4 regions of the Pantoea deleyi genome follow, and region 1 is predicted to be linked to each of the others. Evidence: predicted binding sites of a transcription regulator. Region 1 holds the regulator's gene; each other region holds the start of a gene.
The links. Region 1 encodes PurR, which represses purine synthesis genes. Its sites were predicted from a motif close to CANGCAAACGTTTGCNTG; they were not measured.
Positions count from the first base shown of each region.

Region 2: pyrC (dihydroorotase) is a predicted target of PurR. The motif match lies at 2,596-2,613, and genes of this name have one in related genera.
Region 3: J1C59_RS17500 (NCS2 family permease) is a predicted target of PurR. The motif match lies at 2,372-2,389, and genes of this name have one in related genera.
Region 4: J1C59_RS17370 (nucleoside-specific channel-forming protein Tsx) is a predicted target of PurR. The motif match lies at 2,705-2,722, and genes of this name have one in related genera.

Region 1 is NZ_CP071405.1:2,177,709-2,181,921, reverse strand. Features, by position in the region: gene punC (purine nucleoside transporter PunC) at 1-778, opposite strand, end outside; gene punR (DNA-binding transcriptional activator PunR) at 886-1,791, shown strand; gene purR (HTH-type transcriptional repressor PurR) at 1,788-2,813, opposite strand; gene cydH (cytochrome bd-I oxidase subunit CydH) at 3,096-3,185, shown strand; gene J1C59_RS10230 (C40 family peptidase) at 3,234-4,031, opposite strand.
Region 2 is NZ_CP071405.1:2,505,468-2,509,680, forward strand. Features, by position in the region: gene J1C59_RS11795 (DUF480 domain-containing protein) at 1-337, opposite strand, end outside; gene rimJ (ribosomal protein S5-alanine N-acetyltransferase) at 351-944, opposite strand; gene grxB (glutaredoxin 2) at 1,220-1,867, shown strand; gene J1C59_RS11810 (lipoprotein) at 1,981-2,544, shown strand; gene pyrC (dihydroorotase) at 2,679-3,722, shown strand; gene dinI (DNA damage-inducible protein I) at 3,785-4,030, shown strand; gene J1C59_RS11825 (hypothetical protein) at 4,177-4,213, shown strand, end outside.
Region 3 is NZ_CP071405.1:3,721,236-3,725,448, forward strand. Features, by position in the region: gene J1C59_RS17495 (Na+/H+ antiporter) at 1-778, opposite strand, end outside; gene J1C59_RS17500 (NCS2 family permease) at 924-2,273, opposite strand; gene J1C59_RS17505 (glutathione S-transferase family protein) at 2,611-3,276, opposite strand; gene soxR (redox-sensitive transcriptional activator SoxR) at 3,316-3,801, opposite strand; gene soxS (superoxide response transcriptional regulator SoxS) at 3,903-4,213, shown strand, end outside.
Region 4 is NZ_CP071405.1:3,688,082-3,692,294, reverse strand. Features, by position in the region: gene J1C59_RS17380 (LysR family transcriptional regulator) at 84-980, shown strand; gene yjdN (VOC family metalloprotein YjdN) at 1,053-1,490, shown strand; gene J1C59_RS17370 (nucleoside-specific channel-forming protein Tsx) at 1,608-2,474, opposite strand; gene J1C59_RS17365 (sensor histidine kinase) at 2,750-4,105, opposite strand; gene J1C59_RS17360 (response regulator) at 4,102-4,213, opposite strand, start outside.

The DNA.
Region 1 (4,213 bases):
CACGGCAGCCAAATCCGCCAATCAGAAAGGCGAGCGTCTGTGGCACATAGCTCAGGCCGATATCAGCGGGCGAAAGGCCCAGATCCGCCAGGATAAAGGGGGAACCGGTCAGCCACGCGAAAAAGCTGGCAGAGCAGGCGGAGTAGATCAGCACATTGCCACTGTAGATGCGTGATTTCAGTAGCGTAAAGAAGCCGGGCTGAGACCCTTTCGCTTCCGCCGCTTTGCGCACGCCGGGCAGGCGCAGGGTTACGAGGATCAGCGCGACCGCAATCAGCGTCAGCACCAGGAAAATCGAACGCCAGTGGAAGTGGCCGATCAGCCAGGCACCCAGCAGCGGCGCCAGCGCCGGAGAGAGGGCGACCAGCGGCATGATAGTGGCAAAGACTTTGCTGGCCCGCGCGGCAGGGTAGCGGTCCACCACCAGCGCCTGCCAGCTCACGGCAGCGGCACAGACGCCAATCGCCTGAACAAAGCGCAGCGCCAGCATCAGGGCGATATCGCTGACCCACAGCATCCCGGCGCAGCCGACGGCAAACAGCGTCAGACCGGCCAGCAGCACCGGCTTGCGGCCAATGCGGTCCGACAGCGGCCCCCAGAAGAGCTGGCCACAGGCAAAGCCGGCCAGAAAGAGACTCATACTGGCGCTGATCAGGCCGGGCGAGGTATTAAAGCTCTGCTGCATCGCTCCGAAGGCGGGCAGGTACATATCCGTGGCCAGAAAGCCCAGCATACTCAGCAGGGCAAGATAGGGCATAAATCCTTTATTCGATAACATCTGATTCTCATTTTTGCAGGATGAACGCGGCAGAGTGTAAAAGGTGCGTTTGCCGCTGTGAAACGCTAATATTTGCCGATTGCTGTTAAAAATTTTGAAGGCAGATTATGTGGTCCGAATATGCATTAGAGGTGGTTGACGCCGTGGCGCGCGGCGGCAGCTTCAGCGCGGCCGCGCAGGAGTTGCATCGGGTGCCCTCTGCCATCAGCTATACTGTGCGTCAGCTGGAGACCTGGCTGGCGGTGCCGCTGTTCGAGCGTCAGCATCGGGAAGTGGTATTGACCCCGGCAGGGGAACATTTCGTCCGCGAAGGGCGCAGCGTCATCAAAAAAATGCTCGCCACCCGCCGACAGTGTCAGCAGCTGGCAAATGGCTGGCGCGGCCAGCTGAGCATCGCCGTTGACCGCATCGCCAAGCCTCAGCGCACCCGCCAGCTGGTCAAAGATTTCTATCGTCACTTTCCGGATATGGAGCTGAGCATCAGTTATGAGGTGTTCAATGGCGTCTGGGATGCGCTGGCCGACGGGCGGGTGGAGATCGCGATTGGCGCGACCCAGGCGATACCGGTAGGGGGGCGTTTTGCCTTCCGCGATATGGGCACGCTCAACTGGCGCTGCGTGGTCGCGCCCGATCATCCGCTGACGCAGGCGAGCCAGATCGATGACGATACGCTGCGCAGCTGGCCGTCGCTGGTGCTGGAAGATACCTCGCGGGCGCTGCCGCGCCGCATGACGTGGACGCTGGATAATCAGCGCAGGCTGGTGGTGCCGGAGTGGCAGACCGGGCTGGAGTGTGTGCAGGCGGGCTTGTGTGTGGCGATGGTGCCGGGCCATCTGGCCAGGCCGCTGCTCGACAGCGGCGAACTGGCCGAACTGACGCTGCCGGTTCCCTTTCCGGACAGTCCCTGCTGCGTCAGCTGGGCAGAAGATCGCGCATCACCGGCGACAGGCTGGTTGCTCAGCTATCTGGGCGATGCGCAGACGCTTAATCAGGAGTGGTTAAGCGAAGATTAACGACGGTAGTCGCGGAACGGACCATCGGCCACGGAGCGGCGTTCGATCAGCGTCGGGTGAACCTCGATGGTCTGCGACACTTCACGTTTGCTGGTGATGCGGTCCAGCAGCATATCCAGCGCCTTCTCACCCAGCTGGGCCTTGGGCTGATGAACCGTGGTCAGGGCTGGCGCGAAATAGCGGGCGTTGCGCACGTTATCATACCCGATCACCGAAATATCCTGAGGCACGCGCAACCCCATCTCGTCGGCGGCGCAAATCGCCCCCATCGCCATGATGTCACCGCCACAGAACACCGCCGTGGGGCGCTGCTTCTGCGACAGGATCTGCTGCATCGCCTGATAGCCTGACTCCGGCTCGAAGTCACCCTGCACGATCCATTCCGCGCGCGGCTGAATGTTCGCCTCTTCCAGCGCCTTCAGGAAACCGGCATGGCGGCCGCCGCCGGTATTGCGCTCCATCTGGCCGGGGATCGCGCCAATATCACGGTGTCCGCGTTCGATCAGATAGCGGCCGGCCAGATAGCCACCCTGGAAGGCGTTATCCAGCACCGTGTCGGTGAAGTCGGCGCGGGATTCGCCCCAGTCCATCACTACCATCGGGATGTTGCGGTTCTCTTCCAGCATCTGCAGCAGATCGTCCGGGTATTCGGAGCACATCACCAGCAGGCCATCCACGCGCTTCTGCGCCATCATGCTGAGATAGGCACGCTGCTTTTGCAGATCGTTGTGCGCATTGCCCAGAATCAGCGTGTAGCCCTTATCGAAGCAGTGATTCTCGACGGCTTCGATGATTTCAGCAAAGTAGGGGGCTTCGCTTGAGGTGGCCAGCAGCCCCAGCGTGCGCGTGTGGTTCACTTTCAGGCTGCGTGCCACGGCGCTGGGTGAGTAGTGCAGTTCCTTGATCGCCTGCCAGACCGCTTCGCGCGTCTCTTCAGCCACAAAGCGGGTTTTATTGATGACGTGCGAAACGGTGGTCGTGGAGACGCCAGCGCGTTTTGCCACATCTTTAATTGTTGCCATGAAAATCGGACTCCGGTGCTTATCTAACTCTCTGATAAGCGTAGTGTTAAACGTTTGCGTCTGCTCAGGGTTTTTTCCGCAAAAATGCAGCGTTCCTGGCCGGTAATCTGACCGCAGGCGGAGGAAAAACCGCCTGAAAAGATGCGCAAACGGAATCAGAGTTGCGCGCGTTGCGCAACAAAGGCGGGATTCTAACAAGGCTGGGCGGATAAAACGAGATTTTTACCGGGTCGTGTGGGAAAATGGAATAACCCTGTAAACTGTGTGACTAAGGAACAAGCTGTGAGTACTGACCTCAAACTGGCCTTAATGACCGCCGTCGGCTGTCTGCTGATGATTGTGGCCTTTAGTTTTACTGCCATTCTGCACTGATAAAAAAAAGCCGGGATTGTCCCGGCTTTTTTCTTTCTGTCGTGTGGCTCAGCGGATGGTTTTTGGCGTCATCACCCGGCGGGCGCCGATGTAGTGGCGCTGCCAGTAATCTTCCCCTAACGCGCTGATCTGGATATCTTTACCGGTGCGTGGCGACTGAATAAACTTGCCATCGCCCAGGTAGACGCCGACATGGTCGGCGGTGCCGCGGCCATTGATGCGGAAGAAGACCAGATCGCCTTTCTCCAGCGACTCACGCTTGATTGGCGCGGCGTCACGCAGGTGATACATCTCGTTGGCGGTACGCGGGATTTTGAATTTCACCAGATCCTTATAGGCGTACCAGACCAGGCCGCTGCAGTCGAAACCGGTGTGTGGCGAGGTTCCCCCCCACTGGTAGGGTTTACCCAGCTGGCCCATCAGTTTGGTCATCGCCGTTTCACGCGCCTTCTGGTAACGCTGGCGGTGAGATTTGCTCATTTTAATGGTGCCGGTTTCGCGGGTGTCGGCGTCGGCGGTTTTCAGCGTACGCTGATGACCATAACGTTTCTTGTCGTGATTCTTGCTGATGCGGGCGGTTTTAAGCGAGGTCTTCTTAGCAGGTGTCTGGGTCGCGGTGAGTTCAGCTTTTTTCTGTTTTTTCGTTTTAAGTTTCTGAACAGGCGTGACACGCGGTTTTTTGGAGACCGTTTTGACGGGGCGACGCTTGCGACGCTCATCGTCGCGCGCACTCTTTTTCTCTGCTTTATGCGCACTCACGTTCACCGGCGCGTGAGGCGACGCAGCGGCGGTGTTGAAAAACAGTTGCGCAAAAGCCAGCATGAAAAGCGTAATGATTAAACGCATAGTCCGTTAATGAGTTAAGTTGTCATGGCCACTACGCACCGTGACAAAGTTGAGATTAATCTGATCGAGGATCAGCGCCCAGGCCATTCTAGTCCAGTTCTTTTGAAAACTGTAAGGTCTTTTATTATTAATCTTTGTAACCGCTGAAATTGTGTTGAAAATGAACATTTTCAGCATCTTAT
Region 2 (4,213 bases), 330 kb from region 1:
TCTGCGGCCCGCGCAGTAAAAGCAGCGTGAGGATGGCAACTTCGGCGCTGTTGAGCTTCAGCGCGCCAAAGGCGGAGTTGCAGAAACGCTGCCCGTACTTCACGACCCGCTGTCCGGCGGCGCTGCTGGCGGTGATGAGATGCCGCTTCTCCAGCTGATCGAGCTGATCCTGCACCTCACTCTCGCTCAGCTCCATCACCGGCTCGCGGTTCGATTTCTGGTTGCAGGCCACCACCACCCCATTGAGTGACAGCGGATACTGCTCCGGCGTGGTGACCTGCTTCTCCAGCAGGCAACCCAGCACCCGCTGCGCCTGCGCCGATAAAGCCATCTTCATGTTCGCATCCTCATTAGTGTCCACGCCGGTCAGGCGTCCATTCCCGCTGGGTTAAGGCCGTCAGTACATGATCCTGCCAGCGCCCGTCGATCAGCAGATAATCTTTCGCGTAGCCCTCTTTTTCAAACCCGAGCCGCGCCAGCAGATCGCCGCTGCGCTGATTGTGCGGCATATAGTTAGCCATGATGCGATGCATATGCTGCTGGCGCTGCATATAGCGGATAGCCGCCTGCAGCGCTTCAAACATCAGCCCCTGGCCCTGCCACTTTTCGCCCAGTGAATAGCCGAGGTAACAGGCGTGAAAGGAGCCGCGCAGCACGTTGCTGAAGTTCGCCACGCCCCGTACTTCGGTTTCTTCGCTGTCCATCAGAATGAAATAGAAGGCCGACCCCTGCTTGTGCAGGTCGGTAATCAGGCCGAGTCGCGCCTGCCAGCCAGAGGGATAACAGTGGCTGTCATCGCGCACCGGCTCCCACGGTTTGAGAAAAAGGCGGTTTTCCGCATAGTAATCTGCCATTCGCCAGGCATCACGTTCGTGAACCAGACGGACCACCAGCCGATCGGTGGTTAAGCGCACCCTGGGCGCGGCAGAACGATAGCCAAACATCCTGACTCCTGAAATCAATGGCCGATAGAGATGAGCCGTCATTACCCGGCCTTCACTATAACCGCCACCCGGGCTACGGTAAAACGTTACCGCGGTTTTGCCGTAAAGCGATTGATTTCGCACGCTTATCGCCACCTGCGGCGGTGAGGCCGCTGGCCGCCCACGCCCCCCGGTTTGCCCTGTCCGCTAATCTCTTCCATACTTTTTACGGGCCCGAAAAACAGGATGATTTGATTCACTCTGTTAAACCTAAACCTGTCACACGGGAGATCAGGATGAAGCTCTATATCTATGACCACTGCCCTTTCTGCGTGAAAGCGCGCATGATTTTTGGTCTGAAAAATGTGCCGGTTGAGCTGGTAGTGATGCTCAACGACGATGAAGAGACGCCAGTCCGTCTGGTCGGCAAAAAAATGGTGCCGATTCTGCAGAAGCAGGATGGCAGCGCCATGCCGGAGAGCATGGAGATTGTTCATTACGTGGATCAACAGGATCACGCGCCGCTGATCACCGGCGCGCTGAATCCGGCCATCGCCGACTGGCTGCGTCACATGAACAGCTACGTCAATAAGCTGCTGCTGCCACGCATTGCGGAGGCGGCGTTTGCCGAATTTGCCACGCCAGAGGCGCGCGACTATTTCCGCACGAAAAAGCAGGCGAGCATTGGCGACTTTGCCGCACTGAAGAGCCATTCAGCCGGACTGATTAAGAATGTCAGCGACGACCTGCGCAAGCTCGACAGGCTCATCGTCCAGCCCAACGCGGTCAACGGCGAGCTGTCGGAAGACGATTTTAACCTCTTCCCCCTGCTGCGCTCGCTGACGCTGGTGGCCGGTATCGACTGGCCCGCCCGGGTCGCCGACTATCGCGATAACATGGCCAAACAGACCCAGGTCAATCTGCTCTCCTCCATCGCCCACTGAGCCGCCAGATGAGAGACGCTGCGGCGTTTCTCATCCCTTTCCTGATGACACCCGCGCCACATTCAGGCAGGCTATGGCCTGTTTACTGGCTCTGATATTCAGGATATCGATCGATGAAAAAGGCTTTTTTCGGGCTCACTGCCCTGCTGTTCGCCCTGCTGCTGAGTGGCTGTAATCAGCTGACGCAATACACCATCAGCGAACAGGACGTTAACCAGGCGCTGCAGAAGCACAACAACTATGAGAAAGATATTGGCGTTGCCGGGCTGGTTAACGCGCATATCGTGCTGAACAATCTCAGCAGCCAGATCGGCCGCGAAGAGCCGGGCAAAGTGACCCTCTCCGGCAGTGCCAAAATCAACGTCACCTCGCTGTTCGGGCCACAGCAGGCCGATATGCAGCTGAAGATGCGGGCACAGCCAATCTACGATCCGCAGCAGGGCGCCATCTATCTGCGCGATCTGGAGATTACCGATGCGCAGGTGGCACCGGAAAAAATGGCCGCGATCATGAAGACGCTGACCCCCTACCTGAATCAGTCGCTCAAGAGCTATTTTGATCAGAAACCGGCCTACGTGCTCAGCGCCGACCGCAGCAAGGGCGAGTCGCTGGCGAAGAAGTTCGCGAAAGGGCTGGAAGTGAAGCCCGGCGAGCTGGTGATCCCCTTTACTGAGTAACAGTGAATACCGCGCCTCTGGCGCGGTTTTTCGTTGCCTGCATAAAAAGCAGGTGCAAACGGTTGCCTGAATCCTTATGCTTAGACCCCGGCCAAAACACGCCTTTTGTTTTCTCTTCTGCCGGAGCTTCACTGATGACAGCACACCCTCAGCAACTTACCCTGCGTCGCCCTGACGACTGGCATATTCATCTGCGCGACGATGAGATGCTTCACACGGTCCTGCCCTATACCAGCGCGGTGAATGGCCGGGCCATTGTGATGCCAAACCTGGTGCCGCCGGTGACCAGCATCGCGGCGGGTGAAGCCTATCGCGACCGTATTCTGGCGGCGCTGCCGGCCGATCATAAGTTTACCCCGCTGATGACCTGCTATCTGACCGACTCTCTCGATCCGGATGAGCTTGAGCGCGGTTTCACCGCCGGTCTGTTTACCGCGGCGAAACTCTATCCGGCGCACGCAACCACCAACTCCAGCCACGGCGTGACCGACATCGCCTCGATTGCGCGGGTGCTGGATCGTATGCAGACGCTGGGAATGCCGCTGCTGGTACACGGAGAGGTGACCGCAGCGCATATCGATATCTTTGACCGCGAAGCGCGCTTTATCGAAACGGTGATGGTGCCACTGCGCCGCCAGTTTCCGGCGCTGAAAGTGGTGATGGAGCACATCACGACCCAGGACGCCGCGGACTACGTTGCCGCCGCCGATGAGAACCTGGGCGCGACCATTACCCCGCAGCACCTGATGTTTAACCGCAACCATATGCTGGTCGGCGGTATCCGTCCGCATCTCTACTGCCTGCCGATCCTCAAGCGCAACGTGCATCAGGAGGCGCTGCGCAAGGTGGTGGCGAGCGGCCATCCGCGCTTTTTCCTCGGCACCGATACCGCCCCGCATCTGCGCCATCTCAAAGAGTCCAGCTGTGGCTGTGCTGGCGTATTTAATGCGCCAACGTCGCTGCCCGCTTACGCCACCGTGTTTGAAGAGCTGGGGGCGCTGGAGCACTTTGAGGCGTTCTGTTCGGAGAATGGGCCGCGTTTTTATGGCCTGCCGCTGAATGAAGGCACCATCACGCTGGTGCGTGAAACCTGGCAGGTGCCGGACACCCTCGCCCTGGGCAGTCACTCGCTGGTGCCGTTCCTGGCCGGTGAGACGCTGAACTGGCGCGTCGCATAATTTTTCTTGCCTCCGGCCGCTGGATACTGTAAATATATACAGTACCTGAACCGGAGGCTGTTATGCGCGTTGAAATTACCGTATCCAATACCCGACCTCTTCCTGCTGGTGCGATCGAAGCGTTAAGCGACGAACTGTCGCGCCGCATCGATGAACAGTTCCCTGACTCGACCAATCACGTCAAGGTGCGTTACGCCAGTACCAACAATCTCAGCGTGCTGGGCGGTGGAAAAGAGACGCGCGACCAGATCAGCGAGATCCTGCAGCAGACGTGGGAGAGCGCTGACGACTGGTTCATTACTGATTAACCGCCACTGTGCTTTTTTTTCCGGGTGTCGCCACCCGGTTTTTTTATCTTTTCTCCCCTCTCGCACTTCCCCCGCCCAGCATCTAGACTCTGAATGATCAATGCCCTATGCTTGCGCTCGTCATGCATAACAGGAGATGCGACACCATGACTACTGATAAACCGGAAGAGGCGATGACCTTTG
Region 3 (4,213 bases), 1.5 Mb from region 1:
TAATGCCGGAACGGGTGATGGTCATCCCGGCCGCCACGGCCGCCAGAATGCCTGACACGCCCAGATGTTCGGCAATCAGGTAAGAGGCAAACGGCAGCAGCAGCAGCAGGACGGTCTGCGTGGCCGGATCGTCGCCGCTCCAGCGGCTGAGCAGACGCAGCGATTTCCCGTAGAGCCAGCAGACGGCCACACCGGCGATCAGCCCGCCTATCGCGACTTTGAGAAACTCAATGCTGGCACCGCTCCAGGTAAACACCATGGTGCCCATCGCGACGGCGACGGCAAACTTCAAGGAGACCAGGCCCGACGCATCATTCATCAGGGCTTCACCCTGAACAATCGACATGATCTTCTTGGGAATGCGGCCTTCCCCGACGATGCCGGAGAGCGCCACGGCATCGGTCGGCGACAGCACCGCGGCCAGCGCAAAGGCTGGGATCAGCGGAATGCCAGGCACCATCCAGTAGATCAGATAGCCGATACCGATCACGGTAATCAGCACCAGCGCCAGCGCTAAGCCGATGATCTCACGACCGTGATGCAGGAACTCGCTGATCGGCGTCTTCCAGCCATCCGCGAACAGCAGCGGCGGGATAAACAGCACCAGAAACAGCTCCGGGTCGAAGTCCACATGCAGACCAAACGTGGGCCAGGCCAGCAGCGCACCGGCGGCGATCTGGACCAGCGGCAACGGGATCTGAAAAGGGAGGATACGGGCCGCGACGCCAGAGAGCGACACGACCAGCGTCATGATGAGAATAGTAAAGAAGATTTCCATGCTTTCCTTAGGCGTCGTTTCTTTCAATCATTGGTTAAGCGCTAAAGTGTAAAACAAAGTGCGGTGAAGGGTGTCAGCTACGCGTGCGACGGGCGGGAAAACAGTGAAAAATCCCGGACGCGCAGCCGCACGTCCGGTTGTACAGTCAGATCGCCCAGCCTCCGGCGTAAAAGGCCACCAGCGCCACAGCGATCACCACGGTGCCGATGTTGAGCTTCCGCCACTCACCGGCGACGAGACGGCCGACCACCAGGCTGGCGAAGCCAATCATGATGCCGGTGACGATGTTACAGGTCAGGACGATGATCACCGCCGTGAGCAGGCCCGACATCGCATCGACGAAATCACTGAAGTCGATCTTCGAGACGTTGCTGAGCATCAGCAGGCCGACATACATCAGGGCGGGCGCGGTGGCGTAGGCCGGCACCAGATACGCCAGCGGTGACATAAACAGGATCACAAGGAACAGCAGGCCGACCACAATCGCGGTCAGGCCGGTTTTGCCCCCCGCTGCCGTACCGGCCGCCGACTCAATATAGACCGCCGCCGGAGACGCGCCCACCAGACCGGCAAACAGGCTGCTGACGGAATCGGTGGTCAGCGCCCGGCCACCGTTGATGATCTGCCCCTGCTTATCCAGCAGACCGGCCTGGCCCGCCACCGCGCGGATGGTGCCGGTGGCATCAAACACGGCCGTCATCACCAGCGCCAGGACGCTGGGCAGTACCACGGGCTGCATCGCGCCCATAATGTCCAGGCTGAACAGCAGCGACTGACCACTGGCGTCGCGCAGGGCGGGCAGCGCAAACAGCCCCTGATAGCTTACCGCCGGGTCAAAAATCAGCCCCAGCAGCGAAATCACGACGATCGTCAGCAGAATGCCGCCCGGCACCCGACGCTTCTCCAGGCCGATAATCGCAGACAGCCCCAGCAGCGTCATCATCACCGGAAAGGTGGTGAAGTGGCCCAGGGTCACCGGCAGCCCCGGCCCCGGATTTTTCATGACCAGCCCCACGCCGTCAGCCGCAATCAGCAGCAGAAACAGGCCGATCCCGATACCGGTGCCGTGCGCGACGCCCATCGGCAGGTTGCGCAGGATCCAGGCGCGGATGCCGGTCGCCGAGATCAGGGTAAACAGCAGGCCCATCAGGAAGACGGCGCCCAGCGCGACCGGCACGCTGATGTGCTGCCCCAGCACCAGGCTGAAGGCGGTAAAGGCGGTTAAGGAGATGGCGCAGCCCACCACCATCGGCATATTGGCCCACAGTCCCATGACGATGGAGCCAAAGCTGGCGACCAGACAGGTGGCGACGAACACGGCGGAGGGAGAAAAACCGGCTTTTCCCAGCATCCCCGGCACCACAATCACGGAGTAGACCATCGCCAGGAAGGTGGTGAGTCCGGCCAGAATTTCCTGACGCACGCTGCTGCCGCGCGCCGAGATCGAGAACCAGGCGTCCAGTTTTCCACTGGCCGGGCGTGATTCAGTTGACATAGTTGAGCCTCAAAAATTTTTGTAGTGTGGATCGCTCTGCGACCATCGCTGTCCCTGGAATAAGCGGGTAGACGGCGTCACTGCCCGGAGTAACCCGACAGGCAAACGTTTACCTTGCCGCAGATAGTGGCCCGTCAGACGCGGCCAGATAAAAAAGGCAGGCGATTATCCGGCGTTTAGCGGCCCCTTTTCAACTGTCAGAGGGAGATTCTTCAGGATCGCGGCCGCACGGCCGGGCTCAGAGGGGAGGACGGACACCCCGCTGCAGGCGGGATTTCAGGGAGAGACGGACCGCCGCAACCGGGGCAGAGCCCGGCCCGGCGGTCTGGACGCGCGGTCAGCCCGGCAGCGAAAGCTCGCCGCCCTGCGCAATCGCACGCTGCCAGGCAGCACGCTGCTGCACGGTGTTCAGCCACGTCTGGGTGGCGGGCATCTGATCGAGTCCGGCGCGCTGGGCCAGCGCCAGCAGCGGGAAGCTCATCTGGATATCCGCAATGGTGAGATGCGGGCCGGCAAACCAGGGATGGTTCGCCAGATGCTGTTCGATCATCGCCATATGCGGCTTAAGCTGTTTATCCAGAAACGCCTTCTGCACCCCTTTACCAAAGGCCGCGCCTACCGGCCGCAGCAGCCAGGGCACCGGCTTTTTCCCCATCTGCCCGAAGATTAATTTCATCACCAGCAGCGGCATCAGGGAGCCTTCGGCATAGTGCAGCCAGTAGCGGCACTGCAACCGCGACGCCTCATCATTCACCTTCAGCCGGAACGTCTGGTCATATTTCTCTTCAAGGTATTCGAGAATGGCACCGGATTCGGCGACTACCTGATTACCATCGGTAATGACCGGCGATTTCCCCAGCGGATGAATTTTTTTCAGCGCCGCCGGGGCCAGCATGCTCGGCTCGCGCTGATAGCGTTTGATCTGATAAGGCACTTCAAGCTCTTCCAGCAGCCACAGCACCCGATGTGAGCGCGACTTCTCAAGATGGTGAACGGTGATCATCGTGATTCCCTGTGTGTTGACCTCCCCACAGTATAGACGTCACTCACCTTCCGGATGTCGGTCATCCTGTTCGGGATCGAGCAGCACGGCCCCGGAACCCTGCTGGCCCAGCCGGTCGCCAGGGTTGCGCAGCGGGCAGTCGCGCATCGACAGACAGCCGCAGCCGATGCAGCCATCCAGATCGTTGCGCAGGCGGGTCAGGGTTTCGATCCGCTTGTCCAGCTCTTCGCGCCAGTGCTGCGTCAGCGCATCCCACTCCGGCGTCGACATGCGCTTGTTGGCCGGAATGTGGTCCAGACTCTCGCTGACCGTCGCCAGCGGAATACCGATGCGCTGCGCAATCTTGATAATCGCAACGCGGCGCAGGACGTCACGACTGTATCGCCGCTGATTACCGCTGTTACGGGTGCTGAAGATCAATCCTTTCGATTCGTAGAAGTGCAGCGCAGAGACCGCAACGCCGCTGCGGCGCGCCACTTCACCCGGCGTTAAGACCGGTTTTGGATAGTTGCGTTCTTTTTTCATCTCAGCCTTTACCTCAAGTTAACTTGAGGAATTATACTTCTTCTCCATCTGAACGACTAAACTTCCGTTACCTCTTTATTACACACCAGAAGGATGAGGCCATCATGCAAGAAGAGATCATTCATTCCCTGACGCACTGGATTGACCAGAACCTTGATAAGAGCCTGTCGATTGACGAAGTGGCCGCGAAGTCAGGCTATTCGAAATGGCACCTGCAGCGTATGTTCCGTTCCGTAACGAAACAGACGCTGGGTGGCTATATTCGTGAACGCCGTCTGACGCTGGCCGCAGAAGCGCTGTCGCAGACGCAGCGCCCGGTTTTCGATATCGCGATGCAATATGGTTATGACTCGCAGCAGACCTTCTCCCGGGTGTTTCGTCGTCAGTTTTCGCAGACGCCGACGGCCTACCG
Region 4 (4,213 bases), 1.5 Mb from region 1:
ACTGCGTCGAATCTACACAATGGTGCTGGCGGGCATAAGATGCGAATATCTTGTGACTGATAAACAACGGTTATCGAGAAACTATGCCGGCCAACATCAAACTTCATCAGTTGCGCGCCTTCGTTGACGTGGCGCGACAGGGCAGTATCCGGGCCGCGAGCCGTCTTTCCGGGCTGTCGCAGCCGGCGTTAACCAAAGCGATTCAGGAGCTGGAGCGTGAGCTGGGGGCGAAGCTGTTTAACCGCCGTCAGCAGGGCGTCGTGTTAACCGATATCGGTGATAACTTTTTTCGTCATGCCAGCCTGGTGCTGGCAGAGCTGCGGGTCGCGGAAGAGGATATCCAGCAGCGGCTGGGGCTGGGTGGCGGTCAGGTGAACATCGGCGTTGGCGGCAGCGTGGCGCGCACCATCATGCCGCAGGTGATAAATCAGTTTCATCGTGAATATCCGCTGGTGAAGGTGCGCATCGTCGAAGGCCAGCTGGTGTCGATGGTGCATGAACTGCGTCAGGGCGCGCTTGATTTCACGATCAATACCTACGACCAGAGCCATCTCGATCAGGAGCTGATGTATGAGCGGGTCATGGAACGCGAATACAGAGTGGTGGTCCGTAAGGGCCATCCGCTGGAAAAGGCCCGCTCGCTGGCGGCGTTACAGCAGGCGGACTGGACGATGCCCACGCCGAAAGGCAGTTATTATCGCCTGCTGCACGATCTCTTTGGTGAGCGCGGCATGGCACCCAAAATCGTGGTGACCTGTGAAACGTTTATGGCCTGCACCAGCCTGGTCGCGCAGAGCGATTTCGTCAGCATCCTCTCAGTTGACGTCATTGACGATCCGATTCTGGGCCAGTCACTGGTGGCGCTGACGCTCGACGATCCCCTGCCGAAAGCGACCTTCTATCTGATTCAGCGGAAAGACACGACGCTGACCCCGATGAGCAGTTACATGGCGCAACTCTTCCGCCGGTATTGTCAGTGAAATCAGTGCGTAAAGGCGATCGTCTACACTCTTAAGGTACTGTAAAAATCCAACCGATAAATAGAGGTGAAGATGCAAGTCAGTCCTTATCTGTTTCTCTATGGCCGTTGCGAAGAGGCTATCGACTTTTACCTGCAGGCAACCGGGGGTGAGCTGCTCGGCAAAATGACGTTCGGAGATATGCCGGACCAGGGTGAGCAGGTCGGTGACCAGTCTGCCGCGCCACAGCCGCCAGAAAAGATCATGCATGCGCAGCTGCGCATTGGTGATGGTGAGCTGATGCTGAGCGATGGCGACACCGCGAAGCCACCCGCGTCTGAGCATGCCGGTTATGCGGTCAGCCTTTCCACCGATGATGTCGAAGAGGGTAAAGCCTGGTTTGAAAAACTGTCAGCAGGCGGCAAAGTAACGACGCCGTGGCAGGAGACCTTCTGGTCAGACGGCTTCGCCATGTTTATCGACAAGTTCAACATTCCATGGCGTATCAACGTCGAGAAGTCGCAGGACTGATTGCCGTGAACGGGTCGCGCTAACGGCAAGGCCTGAAAACCGGCACGCTGACCGGGAAGCTCAATTCCCGGCCAGCGTGCCGGTATATCGGACGGCACGCTGCGCCGCCCGCCCTCATCAGAAGTTGTAACCCGCCACCAGGTAGTAACCCCAGCCGGTTGATTTCACTTCAAATGGCCCTCTGCCGAAGTTCAGCTCCTGACCATCTGCCCACTGGCCGCCGTTGTGGAAATAACGTGCCACCGCAGAGATATGCCAGTGATCGTAACCCAGTGACAGAATGTGGCTGGAGGCGATGGAGTTGCTGGTGCGTGATGGGCCTGCTTTATCGCGGAGATCGGAACCCCAGTCGAAGTTGGTGAAGCCGACATAGCCCAGGTTACCGCCCCACAGCGTGGTGATTGGCACGAAGTATTTCACCTTGAAGCGATAGCCATCCCAGCTGTTTTCGTTCGCCGCACCGTAGTTTTCCCACTGGTATTTAGCGTAAACGTTCAGCGACAGGCCAACATCGCTGTGCGTATCAATATCGGTGCCCAGGCCCATGTACCAGGTATTCTGCCGATTATCGCTGTTGCGGCCCATGTCGTAGATGTAGTTGTTCGCGAAGTACCACTCTTTGAACGGGCCAAAGGCCAGGCTGGTGCCGGTCAGCTTATCGATAGAGAAGCGCGGTTCGATTTCCATGAACATCGGTGAACCGTGGTCGAACACGCCGTTGGCGTTGCTGTTGCCCACGCCAAAGAAGTTAGGCACGTCGAGGTAGCCGTAAAAATCGAACCACTCTTTCTTCGCAAACGCTTCATATTCCAGATAAACGTCGTTATTGAACTGCGGTCCGAAGCGGGTGTGGTAACTGCCTACCACGTTAACGCTCTGATGCCACCAGTCTGAAACATACTGCGGATCGCTTTCAGCGGCCTGCGCAGCACCGGTCAGTGAACATGCCAGCGCGGCACCTGCTATCAACGTTTTAAATTTCATTATCATCAGCCACATGCTTTTGACCGCCGCCCAGCAGAGGCAGTCAGAGAGATATCGGTCCCCTGGAGGGGAATAAGAGGTTCAGCAAAAACAGCCGTTTTCAGCCCGCGTAGCGTGCCTGTAACAGTTCGATAGAAAATAGATTTTGCTCACGTTTGTCAAAAAGTGTTGCATTACAATTCAGCTAAATTGTGATGTGCTTCACAATAATGACCAGGATCGAACGGAACCAGGCAACCGTTTACGTTGTCTGGTTCGTGATCAAACGGGCGGGATCAGGGAAGGGTGACACGAACCTGCAATCCACAAACGGTACCCTGTGGCGACAGGCAGTTGGAAAGGGCGACCTGCATCTGATACTTCTGCGCGACGTTGCGCACGATCGATAATCCCAGCCCGCTGCCCTGCGCTTTGACGTCAGGCGAACGGGTAAAACGATCGAATGCGCGATCGATGAAAGCGTCCGGCATCCCCGTGCCGTTATCGACGATATCGACCACCGTTCTGCCCGCGACCCGATGCAGCAGAACATCCACCAGGCTGCCTTCCGGGGTGTGCAGCATGGCGTTACCGATCAGGTTGTCGAACAGGCTGCGCAGTTCGGAGCGGCTGGCCTGCAGGCGGTACTGCGTGGAGCCGTTAAAGCCGATATCAATGCCGCGTTTATCCGCCACCACCATCAGCTGCTCAATGCTCTCCTTCAGCAGATCTTCCAGTTCGATATGTTCCACGCTGGCGACCACGCTCTGGTCATCCTGACGGGAGACGTTAAGCAGCTGCGTAACCAGATGACGGGTGCGCGTCACGCCAGCTTCCAGCTGGCTGAACTGCCGGCTCGCTTCACCGGGCTGAATATGCTGGCGCAGGTTTTCCAGCTGCAGCGTCACGGCGGTCACCGGTGTGCGCAGCTCATGGGCGGCATCCTCCAGGAACTGGCGCTGGGACGACCAGGCGTCGCGCAGCTTGCTCAGCAGCGAGTTATAGGCTGCCACCAGCGGCAGGATCTCATCCGGTAAGCCTTCCGGTGAGACGATATGCGGATGATGGGTCTCCTGCGCCGCGATCTGCCGCGACGCCACCTGCAGATCCCGCGTGATCTTCCGGACCACCAGCCAGATCACCAGCAGCGAAAGCGGCATCATCAGGATCATCGGCACGATCGCCGACAGCGCGCGCTTGACCATTGAGGCCTTCATGTAGCTGAGGTTGTGCATGACCTGTATGGTCCTGATCTCACTGCCTGGCATGCCCGGCCGGGTGTAGATACGCCACTCGCAGTCGCCGCAGTGGCCCACATAGACATCACGATAGCCGCGCTGATTCTGCAGCGGCGCCGCCAGTTCCGGCCAGGAGCTGGCCCGCAGCTGGCCTTTTTCGTCCCACAGCTGCACCACGAAGGCGCTTTTCGCCTTATCGGGCGCGATAAGCATCGGCATCAGGGCGGGCATCTGTTTATTGGTGGACCAGGCATCGGCGATTTTCGCCAGCTGATCATCCTTCATGGTGCCAACCATATCGCCGTAGCAGCTGAAGAAATACCAGGTCACGCCGCCGATCATCAGCAGATGAATTATCAGCAGCGTAGAGAGTAATTTGTTGCGCAGTGAGCGCATAAACGCGAAGGGTTTCATATTGCCGGCACCCGCCAGCCCAGTCCGCGCACATTGCGGATCACATCGTTATCGAGCTTGCGCCGCATGCCGTGGATCAGCACATCCACGGCGTTGCTGCTGACCTCA